2 regions of the Jejuibacter sp. L23 genome follow, and region 1 is predicted to be linked to the other one. Evidence: predicted binding sites of a transcription regulator. Region 1 holds the regulator's gene; the other holds the start of a gene.

Region 1 (5,344 bases):
GAACAGTAACGAGCCGACCTACAAGAGCGAGCACTCCGACACCGTCGTTTACAACCCTCAGGGGGCGTTGAACTATCGACTGGTCGCTCAGCACGTGGAATATTTCTCCGCAGAAGAGCTTTCGTGGTTTACTCTGCCAGTGATGACCGTTTATGACGCCAACGACGCAAATAAGACCGCCACCTGGTCAGTTCGCGCCGATCGCGCCAAACTGACTAAAGATCGTATGCTGTATTTGTACGGAAATGTGGTGGTAACCGCGCTGGCGCCAGATTCGCAATTGCGTAGAATCACCACCGATAATGCCCAGGTGAACCTTGTGACACAGGATGTTACTTCTGATGACCTCGTCACGCTGTACGGGACCACATTTAATTCCAAAGGCCTGAAAATGCGCGGAAACCTGCGCAGCAAAACTGCCGAGCTGATTGAAAAGGTTAGATCCTCATATGAAATCCAGAATAAACAAACACAGCCTTAATCTCCTGCTGGCCGGTACGCTTTTTGCCGCAGCGCTCCCGGCCTTTGCAGTTACCGGTGACACCGATAAGCCGATCCATATCGAATCCGACCAGCAGTCGCTGGATATGGAAGGCAACGTGGTGACCTTTACCGGCAACGTGGTGGTGACTCAGGGCACGATCAAGGTGAACGCCGACAAAGTGGTGGTGACCCGCCCGGGCGGCGAAAAAGGTAGAGAGGTGGTGGAAGCCTATGGTAAACCTGCCACTTTCTACCAGATGCAGGACAACGGCAAACCGGTGAAAGGGCACGGCAGCAAGATGCGCTACGAGCTTCAGAATGATTATGTCATCCTGACCGGTAATGCATACCTGGAGCAGCTCGACAGCAACATCAAGGGCGATAAGATCACCTATCTCGTAAAAGAGCAGAAAATGCAGGCTTCCAGTGAGAAAGGCAAACGCGTGACAACCGTTCTGGTACCGTCACAGCTTCAGGATAAAAACAATTCCGGTCAGAAGAGTAACTAATTTCGTATGGCAACACTCACTGCAAAGAATCTCGCCAAGGCCTATAAGGGCCGAAAGGTGGTAGAAGATGTCAGCCTGACCGTGGAGTCCGGTGAAATCGTCGGTCTGCTTGGCCCTAACGGCGCCGGTAAGACCACAACCTTCTACATGGTGGTGGGCATCGTCCCGCGCGATGCCGGTAACATCATCATCGACGATGAAGACATCAGTCTGCTGCCGCTGCACGCCCGCGCCCGCCGCGGCATCGGCTATCTGCCTCAGGAAGCGTCCATTTTTCGGCGCCTGAGCGTCTTCGACAACCTGATGGCGGTGCTGCAAATTCGCGACGATCTATCGGCGGAACAGCGTACCGATCGCGCCAACGAGCTGATGGAAGAGTTCCACATCGAGCACCTGCGCGATAACCTGGGTCAATCCCTCTCCGGTGGGGAACGTCGACGGGTCGAAATCGCCCGCGCGCTGGCGGCTAATCCCAAATTTATCCTGCTGGATGAGCCCTTCGCAGGGGTCGATCCCATCTCGGTTATCGACATCAAACGCATTATCGAACACCTGCGCGACAGCGGTCTTGGGGTGCTTATCACCGACCATAACGTTCGCGAGACGCTGGCCGTCTGCGAACGCGCTTATATCGTCAGCCAGGGGCACCTGATTGCCCATGGTACGCCTGATGAGATCCTCAAGGACGACCAGGTGAAACGCGTGTATCTTGGGGAAGAGTTCAGACTCTGATAGGGTAAGGACTGGATGCCGCACGCCCCTATGAGTGCGCGGTTTCATCGAAACATTGACCTGAGGTAGCTTGTTCTGAACATGAAGCAAGGTTTGCAATTAAAGCTGAGCCAACAGCTTGCCATGACGCCCCAGCTGCAACAGGCCATCCGCCTGCTGCAGCTCTCCACGCTGGAACTCCAGCAGGAGCTTAACCAGGCGCTGGAAAGCAATCCCCTGCTTGAACAGAGCGACCCCCTTGACGAAGTCGCGACCACCGAAAGCAGCGACAGCGAAACGCTCGACAGCCGGGATGCGCTGGAACAAGACTCCATGCCCGAAGAGCTGCCGCTTGATGCCAGCTGGGACGAGATCTATACCGCAGGCACCCCCTCCGGTACCGGCACTGACTATGTCGACGACGAACTGCCCATCTACCAGGGCGAAACCACCCAGTCCCTTCAGGACTACCTGATGTGGCAGGTTGAGCTAACTCCTTTCTCCGACACCGATATCGCCATCGCGACCTCTATTGTCGACGCCGTCGACGACACCGGCTACCTCACCATCACAGTCCAGGACATTCTGGACGGCATGGGCGATGAAGAGGTGACCCAGGAAGAGGTCGAGGCGGTACTCAAACGCATTCAGCGCTTCGATCCGGTTGGCGTGGCTGCCCGCGATTTGCGGGAATGTCTGTTGATCCAGCTTTCTCAGTTCGCGCCCGAAACCCCGCGCCTGAATGAGGCGCATCAGATCGTCAACGATCATCTCGATCTGCTGGCCAATCATGATTTTCGCTCGCTGATGCGCGTTACGCGCCTTAAAGAGGAGGTGCTGAAAGAATCCGTCGGGCTAATTCAGTCCCTCGATCCACGCCCAGGCCAGTCGATTCAGACCAGCGAGCCGGAATACGTTATCCCTGACGTGCTGGTCCGTAAGCACCAGGGACGCTGGGTTGTGGAACTTAACGGCGACAGTATTCCGCGCCTGAAGATTAATCAGCAATATGCGGCAATGGGGACCAGCGCCCGTAACGACAGCGACAGCCAGTTTATCCGCAGTAATCTGCAGGAAGCGAAGTGGCTGATTAAGAGTCTGGAGAGCCGTAACGACACCCTGCTACGCGTCAGCCGCTGTATTGTGGAACAGCAGCAGGCCTTTTTCGAACATGGTGAAGAGCATATGAAACCCATGGTGCTGGCCGATATCGCCCAGGCCGTTGATATGCACGAATCCACCATCTCACGCGTCACCACTCAAAAATACCTCCAGAGTCCAGGAGGTATTTTTGAGCTCAAGTATTTCTTCTCCAGCCACGTGAGCACCGAAGGCGGCGGCGAAGCCTCCTCTACGGCTATCCGGGCGTTGGTGAAGAAATTAATCGCTGCGGAGAATCCCGCCAAGCCACTGAGCGACAGTAAGCTCACCGCCATGCTCTCCGACCAGGGGATTATGGTGGCGCGCCGAACCGTTGCGAAGTACCGAGAGTCTTTATCGATTCCTCCGTCTAACCAGCGTAAACAACTGGTCTGACTCAACAGATAAGGAAGACACTATGCAGCTCAACATCACTGGACAAAACGTCGAAATCACCGATGCATTGCGCGATTTTATCAATCCAAAATTCGCCAAGCTGGAGCAGTATTTTGATAGGATCAATCAGGTCTATATTGTGTTGAAAGTGGAAAAGGTTTCCCACGTCGCGGAAGCGACGCTGCACGTCAACGGCGGAGAGCTGCACGCCAGCGCGGAAGCTCAGGATATGTACGCGGCCATTGATGGCCTGATCGACAAGCTGGCGCGGCAGTTAACCAAACATAAAGATAAACTGAAACAACACTAATTGTCCGGGCGTTTCTGTGACCCGTGCGGCTCGCCATTGCGGCGGGCCGTTCCCGCAGAAGGCTTAGGTGAAATTATGATGAACAATGATTTAGCGCTGCAACTGAGCAATGTCCTTAACCAGGAGTGTACCCGAAGCGGCGTCCCGTGCCAGAGTAAAAAGCGGGCGCTGGAGGTAGTCAGCGAGCTGGCTGCCAAACAGTTGGGGTTGGCTCCCCAGCTCGTGTTTGAGGCTGTACTGACCCGGGAGAAAATGGGGAGTACCGGTATCGGTAACGGTATCGCCATCCCCCACGGTAAGCTGGAAGAGGATACCGAACGCGCCGTGGGCGTCTTTATTAAGCTGGAGACCCCCATCGCCTTCGATGCTATCGATAATCAGCCGGTGGATTTGCTGTTCGCGCTGCTGGTGCCGGCGGACCAGACCAAAACGCATCTGCATACGCTGTCTCTGGTAGCTAAACGGCTGGCGGACAAAACTATCTGCCGTCGGCTGCGAGCGGCGCAAAGCGATGAAGAGCTTTATCAGATCATCACTGAAGAAAACCTGGATGTTGAATAATAAACATTCCGGCAGGAATCACGGCCGCGTAGCAACGCGGTCGATTAATGGGGGGAGAGACTGCACATGGTGCTGATGATTGTCAGCGGCCGTTCAGGTTCAGGGAAGTCCGTGGCACTGCGCGCGCTGGAAGACATGGGCTTTTACTGCGTCGATAACCTGCCGGTCGTGCTACTGCCGGAACTGGCGAATACGCTGGCTGAGCGCGGTATTTCGGCGGCGGTCAGTATCGACGTCCGTAATATGCCGGAATCGCCGGAAATCTTTGAACGGGCAATGGACAGTCTGCCTAAAGCCTTTTCGCCGCAGTTGCTGTTCCTGGATGCCGATCGCAATACCCTGATTCGCCGCTACAGCGATACCCGACGCCTGCATCCGCTATCCAGCAAAAACCTGTCGCTGGAAAGCGCTATCGACCGTGAAAGCGACCTACTGGAGCCGCTGCGTTCCCGGGCCGACCTCATTATCGATACCTCGGAAATGTCGGTACACGAACTGGCGGAGATGCTCCGTACCCGGCTGCTGGGCAAGCGGGAACGCGAGCTGACCATGGTCTTCGAATCCTTCGGCTTTAAGCACGGTATTCCCATCGACGCCGATTACGTCTTCGACGTGCGCTTCCTGCCGAACCCGCACTGGGATCCCAAACTGCGCCCGATGACCGGTCTGGACAAGCCTGTTGCCGCCTTCCTGGACCGGCACACCGAGGTGCACAACTTTATCTATCAGACCCGCAGCTACCTTGAGCTCTGGCTCCCTATGCTGGAGACCAACAATCGTAGCTATCTGACTGTCGCCATCGGTTGTACCGGGGGTAAGCACCGTTCGGTCTACGTTGCCGAACAGCTGGCGGACTATTTCCGCTCCCGCGGCAAGAATGTGCAGTCGCGCCACCGAACCCTGGAAAAGCGTAAAACATGACCGTCAGACAAACCGTTGAAATCACTAACCGACTGGGCATGCACGCCCGGCCGGCGATGAAGCTATTCGAACTGGTACAGAGCTTTGATGCCGAAGTTCTGCTGCGTAACGAGGGCGGCATCGAGGCGGAAGCCAGCAGCGTTATCGCCCTGTTGATGCTGGACTCCGCTCAGGGAGGCCACATCGAAATCGAAGCCAGCGGCCCCCAGGAGCAGGAGGCGTTAAGTGCCGTTATCGCGCTGTTTAACGCCGGTTTTGACGAAGAGTAACCCCTTCCCCGACTTTCACATCTCTTGCGAATAAACCTGATTCA
Region 2 (5,344 bases), 1.8 Mb from region 1:
TAAAAAGACTACCCGAAGGTAGCCGCCTGCCCTGGCACAGAGTAGTGAACCGCCATGGCGTGATTTCACTGACCGGCCCCGACCTCCAGCGCCAGCGTCAGGCGCTACTGGCCGAAGGCGTACAGGTGTCCGGGCATGGCGAGATCGATCTCCAGCGTTATCGGTGGCGTTATTAATCCGGGAAACGTCTGAGGTAACGCTCTTTACTATTTTGCCATTTTCCTTCTAAAGCGTTGTTAGCAATCACCATCCTGCAAAAAAGGCGCCCAAAGGCGCCTGTAAAGAGCGATAACCTGCGATTAGTACAGGGTCGGCGTTGATGAAGCCGCCCCCTGCTGCTGCGAACCCGACATCATCCCGCCCTGATTCACGGCATTGGGGCCCGGCTTCACCGGCACCGCCGTTTGTTGCACCGGAACCAGCGTAATGTCCGCTTTGGTTACGCCGTTGTTCACCACCGGCTGGATAGTATCGGTAATAAACATCAGCTTATCATCCACCGTAACAGCCGCGCTCAGCAGAATTCGAGCGTTCGGTTTCACGTCCGACGGGTTAAACGGCAGGATAAAGGTAAACGGCGCCTGTTTCCCTTCGGTCCGTACCGCTCTCTGGGTCAATACCTTCGACGGCGCATCCGCCAGCGAAGCGTCAGACAGGGTAACCGTCAGTACGGCGTGCGGCGGCAGCACCACATTCTGTTTCAGCCAGACAGAGCCCGATACATTGGGCAGGCGCAGATCGTTCTGCGCGGTGCTTCCGGCGATCAATGCCCCCTGGGTCGTCGGCGTGGGAACCTGTTCAGACTTGTCCTGTGCGCAACCAGCCAGCGCTACGGCAACCGCTAAACCACTTAACATATGCACCAGTTTCATTGACTTCTCCTTAGTATCAATGCATCCCAGACCGGGTGGTCTACACCAGATATGCCCTTAAGTGTGGCACATCATGCCATTTTTTTCCTCTTAAAGGGCGGGGAATCAGACAATTGTACTTACCTGCCCCCGGCGGGTTGTGCGGTATACTGAGAAACATTGTGATTTGCCAATAACAGGAGAGACGATGAGCCAGGCGCTTGATAGTTTGCTGACGCTGCTACGGTTGGAAAAGATCGAAGAGGGGCTGTTTCGCGGCCAGAGCGAAGACCTTGGGCTAAAGCGTGTGTTCGGCGGCCAGGTGGTAGGCCAGGCGCTCTCTGCCGCCAAACAGACGGTGCCGGAGGCCAGACTGGCGCACTCCTTTCACAGCTACTTCCTCCGCCCCGGCGATACCCAGAAACCGATCGTTTACGATGTCGAGGTGCTGCGTGACGGCAACAGCTTTAGCGCCCGTCGGGTGGCCGCCATTCAGAACGGTAAGCCCATCTTCTATATGACCGCCTCCTTCCAGGCGCCGGAGCCGGGGTTTGAGCATCAGAAAGCTATGCCGGACGCGCCGCCGCCCGAATCTCTGAAATCGGAAACCGATATCGCCCGCTCGCTGGCTCACCTGCTGCCGGAAAAGGCCCGCAATAAGTTCCTGGGCGAAAAGCCGCTGGAGATGCGCCCCGTCACCTTCCATAACCCGCTCAAAGGCCACGTCGACGGCCCCAAACGTCAGGTGTGGTTACGGGCTAACGGCGCCGTGCCCGACAATCTGAACATACATCAGTATCTGCTGGGCTACGCTTCAGACTTTAACTTCCTGCCGGTTTCGCTTCAACCCCACGGAGTGGGCTTCCTGGAGCCGGGTATGCAGGTCGCCACCATCGACCATTCGATGTGGTTCCACCGCCCGTTCGACATCAACGACTGGTTGCTCTATGACGTAGAGAGTACCTCCGCCTCCAGCGCCCGCGGCTTTGTGCGCGGCGAATTCTACAATCGCAACGGCGAACTGGTCGCATCGTCGGTACAGGAAGGGGTCATTCGCCGCCACGGTGAATAATGCAAAAAGCCCGAACCTGGGTTCGGGCTTTTAATTCTTTGGGGTAGAAATCAGTGGTTGTAGGCATTTTCGCCGTGGCTGTTGACGTCCAGCCCTTCGCGCTCCTGATCTTCCGGGACCCGTAGCCCAACCGCGATATCTGCCAGCTTATAGCCAATAAAGGCGACCACGCCGGACCAGACTACGGTAATGCCAATGCTTTCCAGCTGTACCAGTACCTGATGCCCCATCGTCACGCCATCGGCAAAGCCGGTACCGCCCAGAGAGGTAGCAGTGAACACGCCGGTCAGCACGCAACCAATGATGCCGCATACGCCGTGTACCCCGAAGACATCGCAGGGATCGTCCACCCGCAGCCAGCGCTTGAGGGCCGTCACGCCCCACAGCCCGGCCAGACCGGCAACCAGACCAATAATCAGCGCGCCGCCGACGCCCACGGTTCCGCAGGCAGGGGTAATCCCCACCAGTCCGGCAATGGCGCCAGAGCAGGCGCCGAGCAGCGATGGCTTGCCGCGCAGCGCCCATTCGCCAAAGATCCAACCCAGAATCGCAGCCGCCGTCGCCACCACGGTATTCACAAAGGCCAGAGCCGCAACCTCATTCGCCGCGCTGGCTGAACCGGCATTAAAGCCAAACCAGCCGATATAGAGAATCGCGGTACCCATAAAGACCATCGGCAGATTGTGGGGCTTAAAAGCCTCTTTGCCATAGCCCACGCGCTTACCCAGCAGGTAAGCCCCCACCAGACCGGCAACCGCGGCGTTAATATGCACCACCGTGCCTCCCGCGAAGTCCAGCGCCCCGTGGGTGCCGAGCAGACCGCCGCCCCATACCATATGGGCAATGGGAATATAGGAGAGAGTCAGCCACACCACCACGAAGATCAGCACCGCCGAAAAGCGGATACGCTCCGCCAGAGCGCCGACTATCAGCGCCACGGTAATGCAGGCGAAAGAGCCCTGGAAAGCCACGTGGATATACTGATAGAAGGAGCCGGTCAACGCCGTCAGCTCAATGCCCTTCAACATAATCTGGTCGAAATTACCGAAGAAGGAGCCTCCTTCGCCAAAGGCCAGGGTGTAGCCATAAAGCACCCACAGCACGCAGACCATCGCGAAGCTGACGCTCACCTGAGTCAACATTGAAAGTACGTTTCGCCCGCGCAGCAGCCCCCCGTAAAACAGAGCCAGTCCTGGTATAGTCATAAACAGCACCAGCGCGGTGCAAATCATCATAAAGGCGTTATCCGCCTTATCGGCTGCGGCGGGCGCTGCCAGCGCCAGACCTGGCGCCAGTGCCAGCGCGCCACAGCCGATTTTTGAGGTCAGTTTTTTCATCTTAATTATCCCCATTCAAGGCCTGTTACAGTGCGGCTTCATCGGCTTCGCCGGTACGAATACGAATAACGCGCTGCAGTTCGGCGACGAAAATCTTACCGTCGCCGATCTTGCCGGTCCAGGCGGCGTTCTTGATGACTTCCACCACCTCATCCACCTGATCGTCGGCAATGGCAATATCGATTTTGACCTTAGGCAGGAAGTTGACGCTGTACTCCGCGCCGCGATACAGCTCCGCATGGCCTTTCTGGCGCCCGAAGCCCTTAACTTCCGTCACCGTCAGCCCCTGAATGCCAATGGCGGAAAGCGCCTCACGCACCTCTTCCAGCTTGAATGGCTTAATGACCACCGTAACCAACTTCATAATTCCCCTCCGTCCAGGCGAAATCCGCATACAAAGGGATAAAGCAAGGGGCATGCCAAAACGCATTATCCGGCGCCAGTCGCGCCCAGAGGGGAGGAAAAGAGAGGAAATGCTTTACCGGCGTGCAGGCTGCGGGTTCGCTGGTGCGCGCTGGAGCACCATTATGGTGCAGAAAATCGATGAACGGGGCGCCCGGTTAACGGCGCGCCCCGGCGTGGTGCATCAGACGATCGGCGTCTCTTCACGCCCGGCGGCCTGAAGTTCATCGCCTGCCAGTTGCAACTGATACATCTGCCAGTAACGGCCACGGGCCGCCAGTAACTGCTCATGGGTGCCGCGCTCCACCGCCCGGCCGCGATGCAGCACCATTATGGTATCCGCCTCGACGATGGTAGAAAGACGGTGGGCGATAACCACCAGTGTGGTGTGTTGGCGTACCACCGCCAGCGCCCGTTGAATAGCCTGTTCAGTACCGGAATCAATACTGGCGGTGGCTTCATCGAGGATTAAAATCTCCGGCGGCACCACCAGTACCCGGGCAAGGGCCAGTAGCTGCTTCTGGCCCACCGACAGATTATTGCCCTGCTCGCCCAGCCGGGTCTGGATTCCGTCGCGCATTGTGCGGGCCAGGGCATCCAGTTGTACCGTTTCCAGCGCCTGCCAGACCCGCTGTTCGCTGATATCGCGCCCCAGCGTGACGTTAGCGAAAAACGTATCCGCCAGCACTACCGGATCCTGCTGCACCATCGCCACGCCCTGACGCAGCGCTTCGTGACTCAGGCTTTCCAGATTGCGGCCATCCAGCAGAATCTCGCCGCGGGTCAGAGGATAGTAGCCCATCAGCAGATTGGCCAGGGTGCTCTTACCGCTACCGGTATGGCCCACCAGCGCCACAAAACCACGCGACGGCACCTCCAGATCGATATCTTTCAGTACCATCCTGTCTTCGCGATAGGCAAAGGAGAGAGAGCGAATGGTAATACTACCGCCAGCCAGCGGCCGGGTATCGTCGCCATAGCGCTGGCGAGGGCGGTCCATCAGTTCGAAGACTCGCTCCCCGGCGACTACCGCCTGCTGTAACATCGACTGCTGGGTGGTCAGCTCAATCAGCGGCTCGTTAAGACGCCCGAGGTAACTGATAAAGGCGTACAGCACCCCCACTTCGATAGTGCCCTGCGGGCTAAAGCCGAACAGAATCAGCAGGCCACACAGGATCAACGCCGAAAACAGGCTCAGCAGCGGGCGCAGTAAAAAGCCGTCCAGGCGCAGGGTCTGCATACGCGCCAGATAGTGATTACGGCTGGCGCGCCCCATTCGCTCGCCGAAACGCGCCTGCTGGCGGAACTGCTGGATCACGCTCATGCCGTTAATCACTTCATTAAAGCCATCGTTAATATCCGCAAGCCAGCTACGCACCCGACGCACGATGGGGGTGCTGTAACGCTGGTAAATCAGCATCACCACCAGCACCGCCGGGAAGATGGCAATCGCCACCAGCGCCATTCTCCAGTCCAGGCTGAACATCGCCACCAGCATGGCGCCAATCAGCGCCGCGCTACGCAGCACCGTTGCTACCACGGTGACGTAAAGATCGCGAATCACTTCGGTATCGTTGGTTACCCGGGAGATCAATTCTCCTACCGGCTGGGTATCGAAAGCGCTAATTGGCTGGCGTAGCGCCGCATCCATGACATCGGTACGCAACTGTTGCACCACGCCT

Evidence for each region. Region 1 encodes sigma-54, which starts transcription at its own class of promoters, with help from an activator protein. Its sites were predicted from a motif close to GTTGGCACANNTTTCGCTNT; they were not measured.
Region 2: glnK (P-II family nitrogen regulator) is a predicted target of sigma-54. The motif match lies at 3,665-3,684, and genes of this name have one in related genera.

The regions. Positions count from the first base shown of each region.
Region 1 covers NZ_CP138199.1:4,684,385-4,689,728, forward strand. Annotated here, with positions in the region: gene lptC (LPS export ABC transporter periplasmic protein LptC) at 1-481, shown strand, start outside; gene lptA (lipopolysaccharide ABC transporter substrate-binding protein LptA) at 450-992, shown strand; gene lptB (LPS export ABC transporter ATP-binding protein) at 999-1,724, shown strand; gene rpoN (RNA polymerase factor sigma-54) at 1,806-3,239, shown strand; gene hpf (ribosome hibernation promoting factor) at 3,262-3,549, shown strand; gene ptsN (PTS IIA-like nitrogen regulatory protein PtsN) at 3,625-4,110, shown strand; gene rapZ (RNase adapter RapZ) at 4,177-5,031, shown strand; gene npr (PTS phosphocarrier protein NPr) at 5,028-5,300, shown strand.
Region 2 covers NZ_CP138199.1:1,211,841-1,217,184, reverse strand. Annotated here, with positions in the region: gene SCU88_RS05610 (MGMT family protein) at 1-176, shown strand, start outside; gene SCU88_RS05605 (YbaY family lipoprotein) at 300-872, opposite strand; gene tesB (acyl-CoA thioesterase II) at 1,060-1,923, shown strand; gene amtB (ammonium transporter AmtB) at 1,974-3,260, opposite strand; gene glnK (P-II family nitrogen regulator) at 3,286-3,624, opposite strand; gene SCU88_RS05585 (hypothetical protein) at 3,734-3,883, shown strand; gene SCU88_RS05580 (SmdB family multidrug efflux ABC transporter permease/ATP-binding protein) at 3,847-5,344, opposite strand, start outside.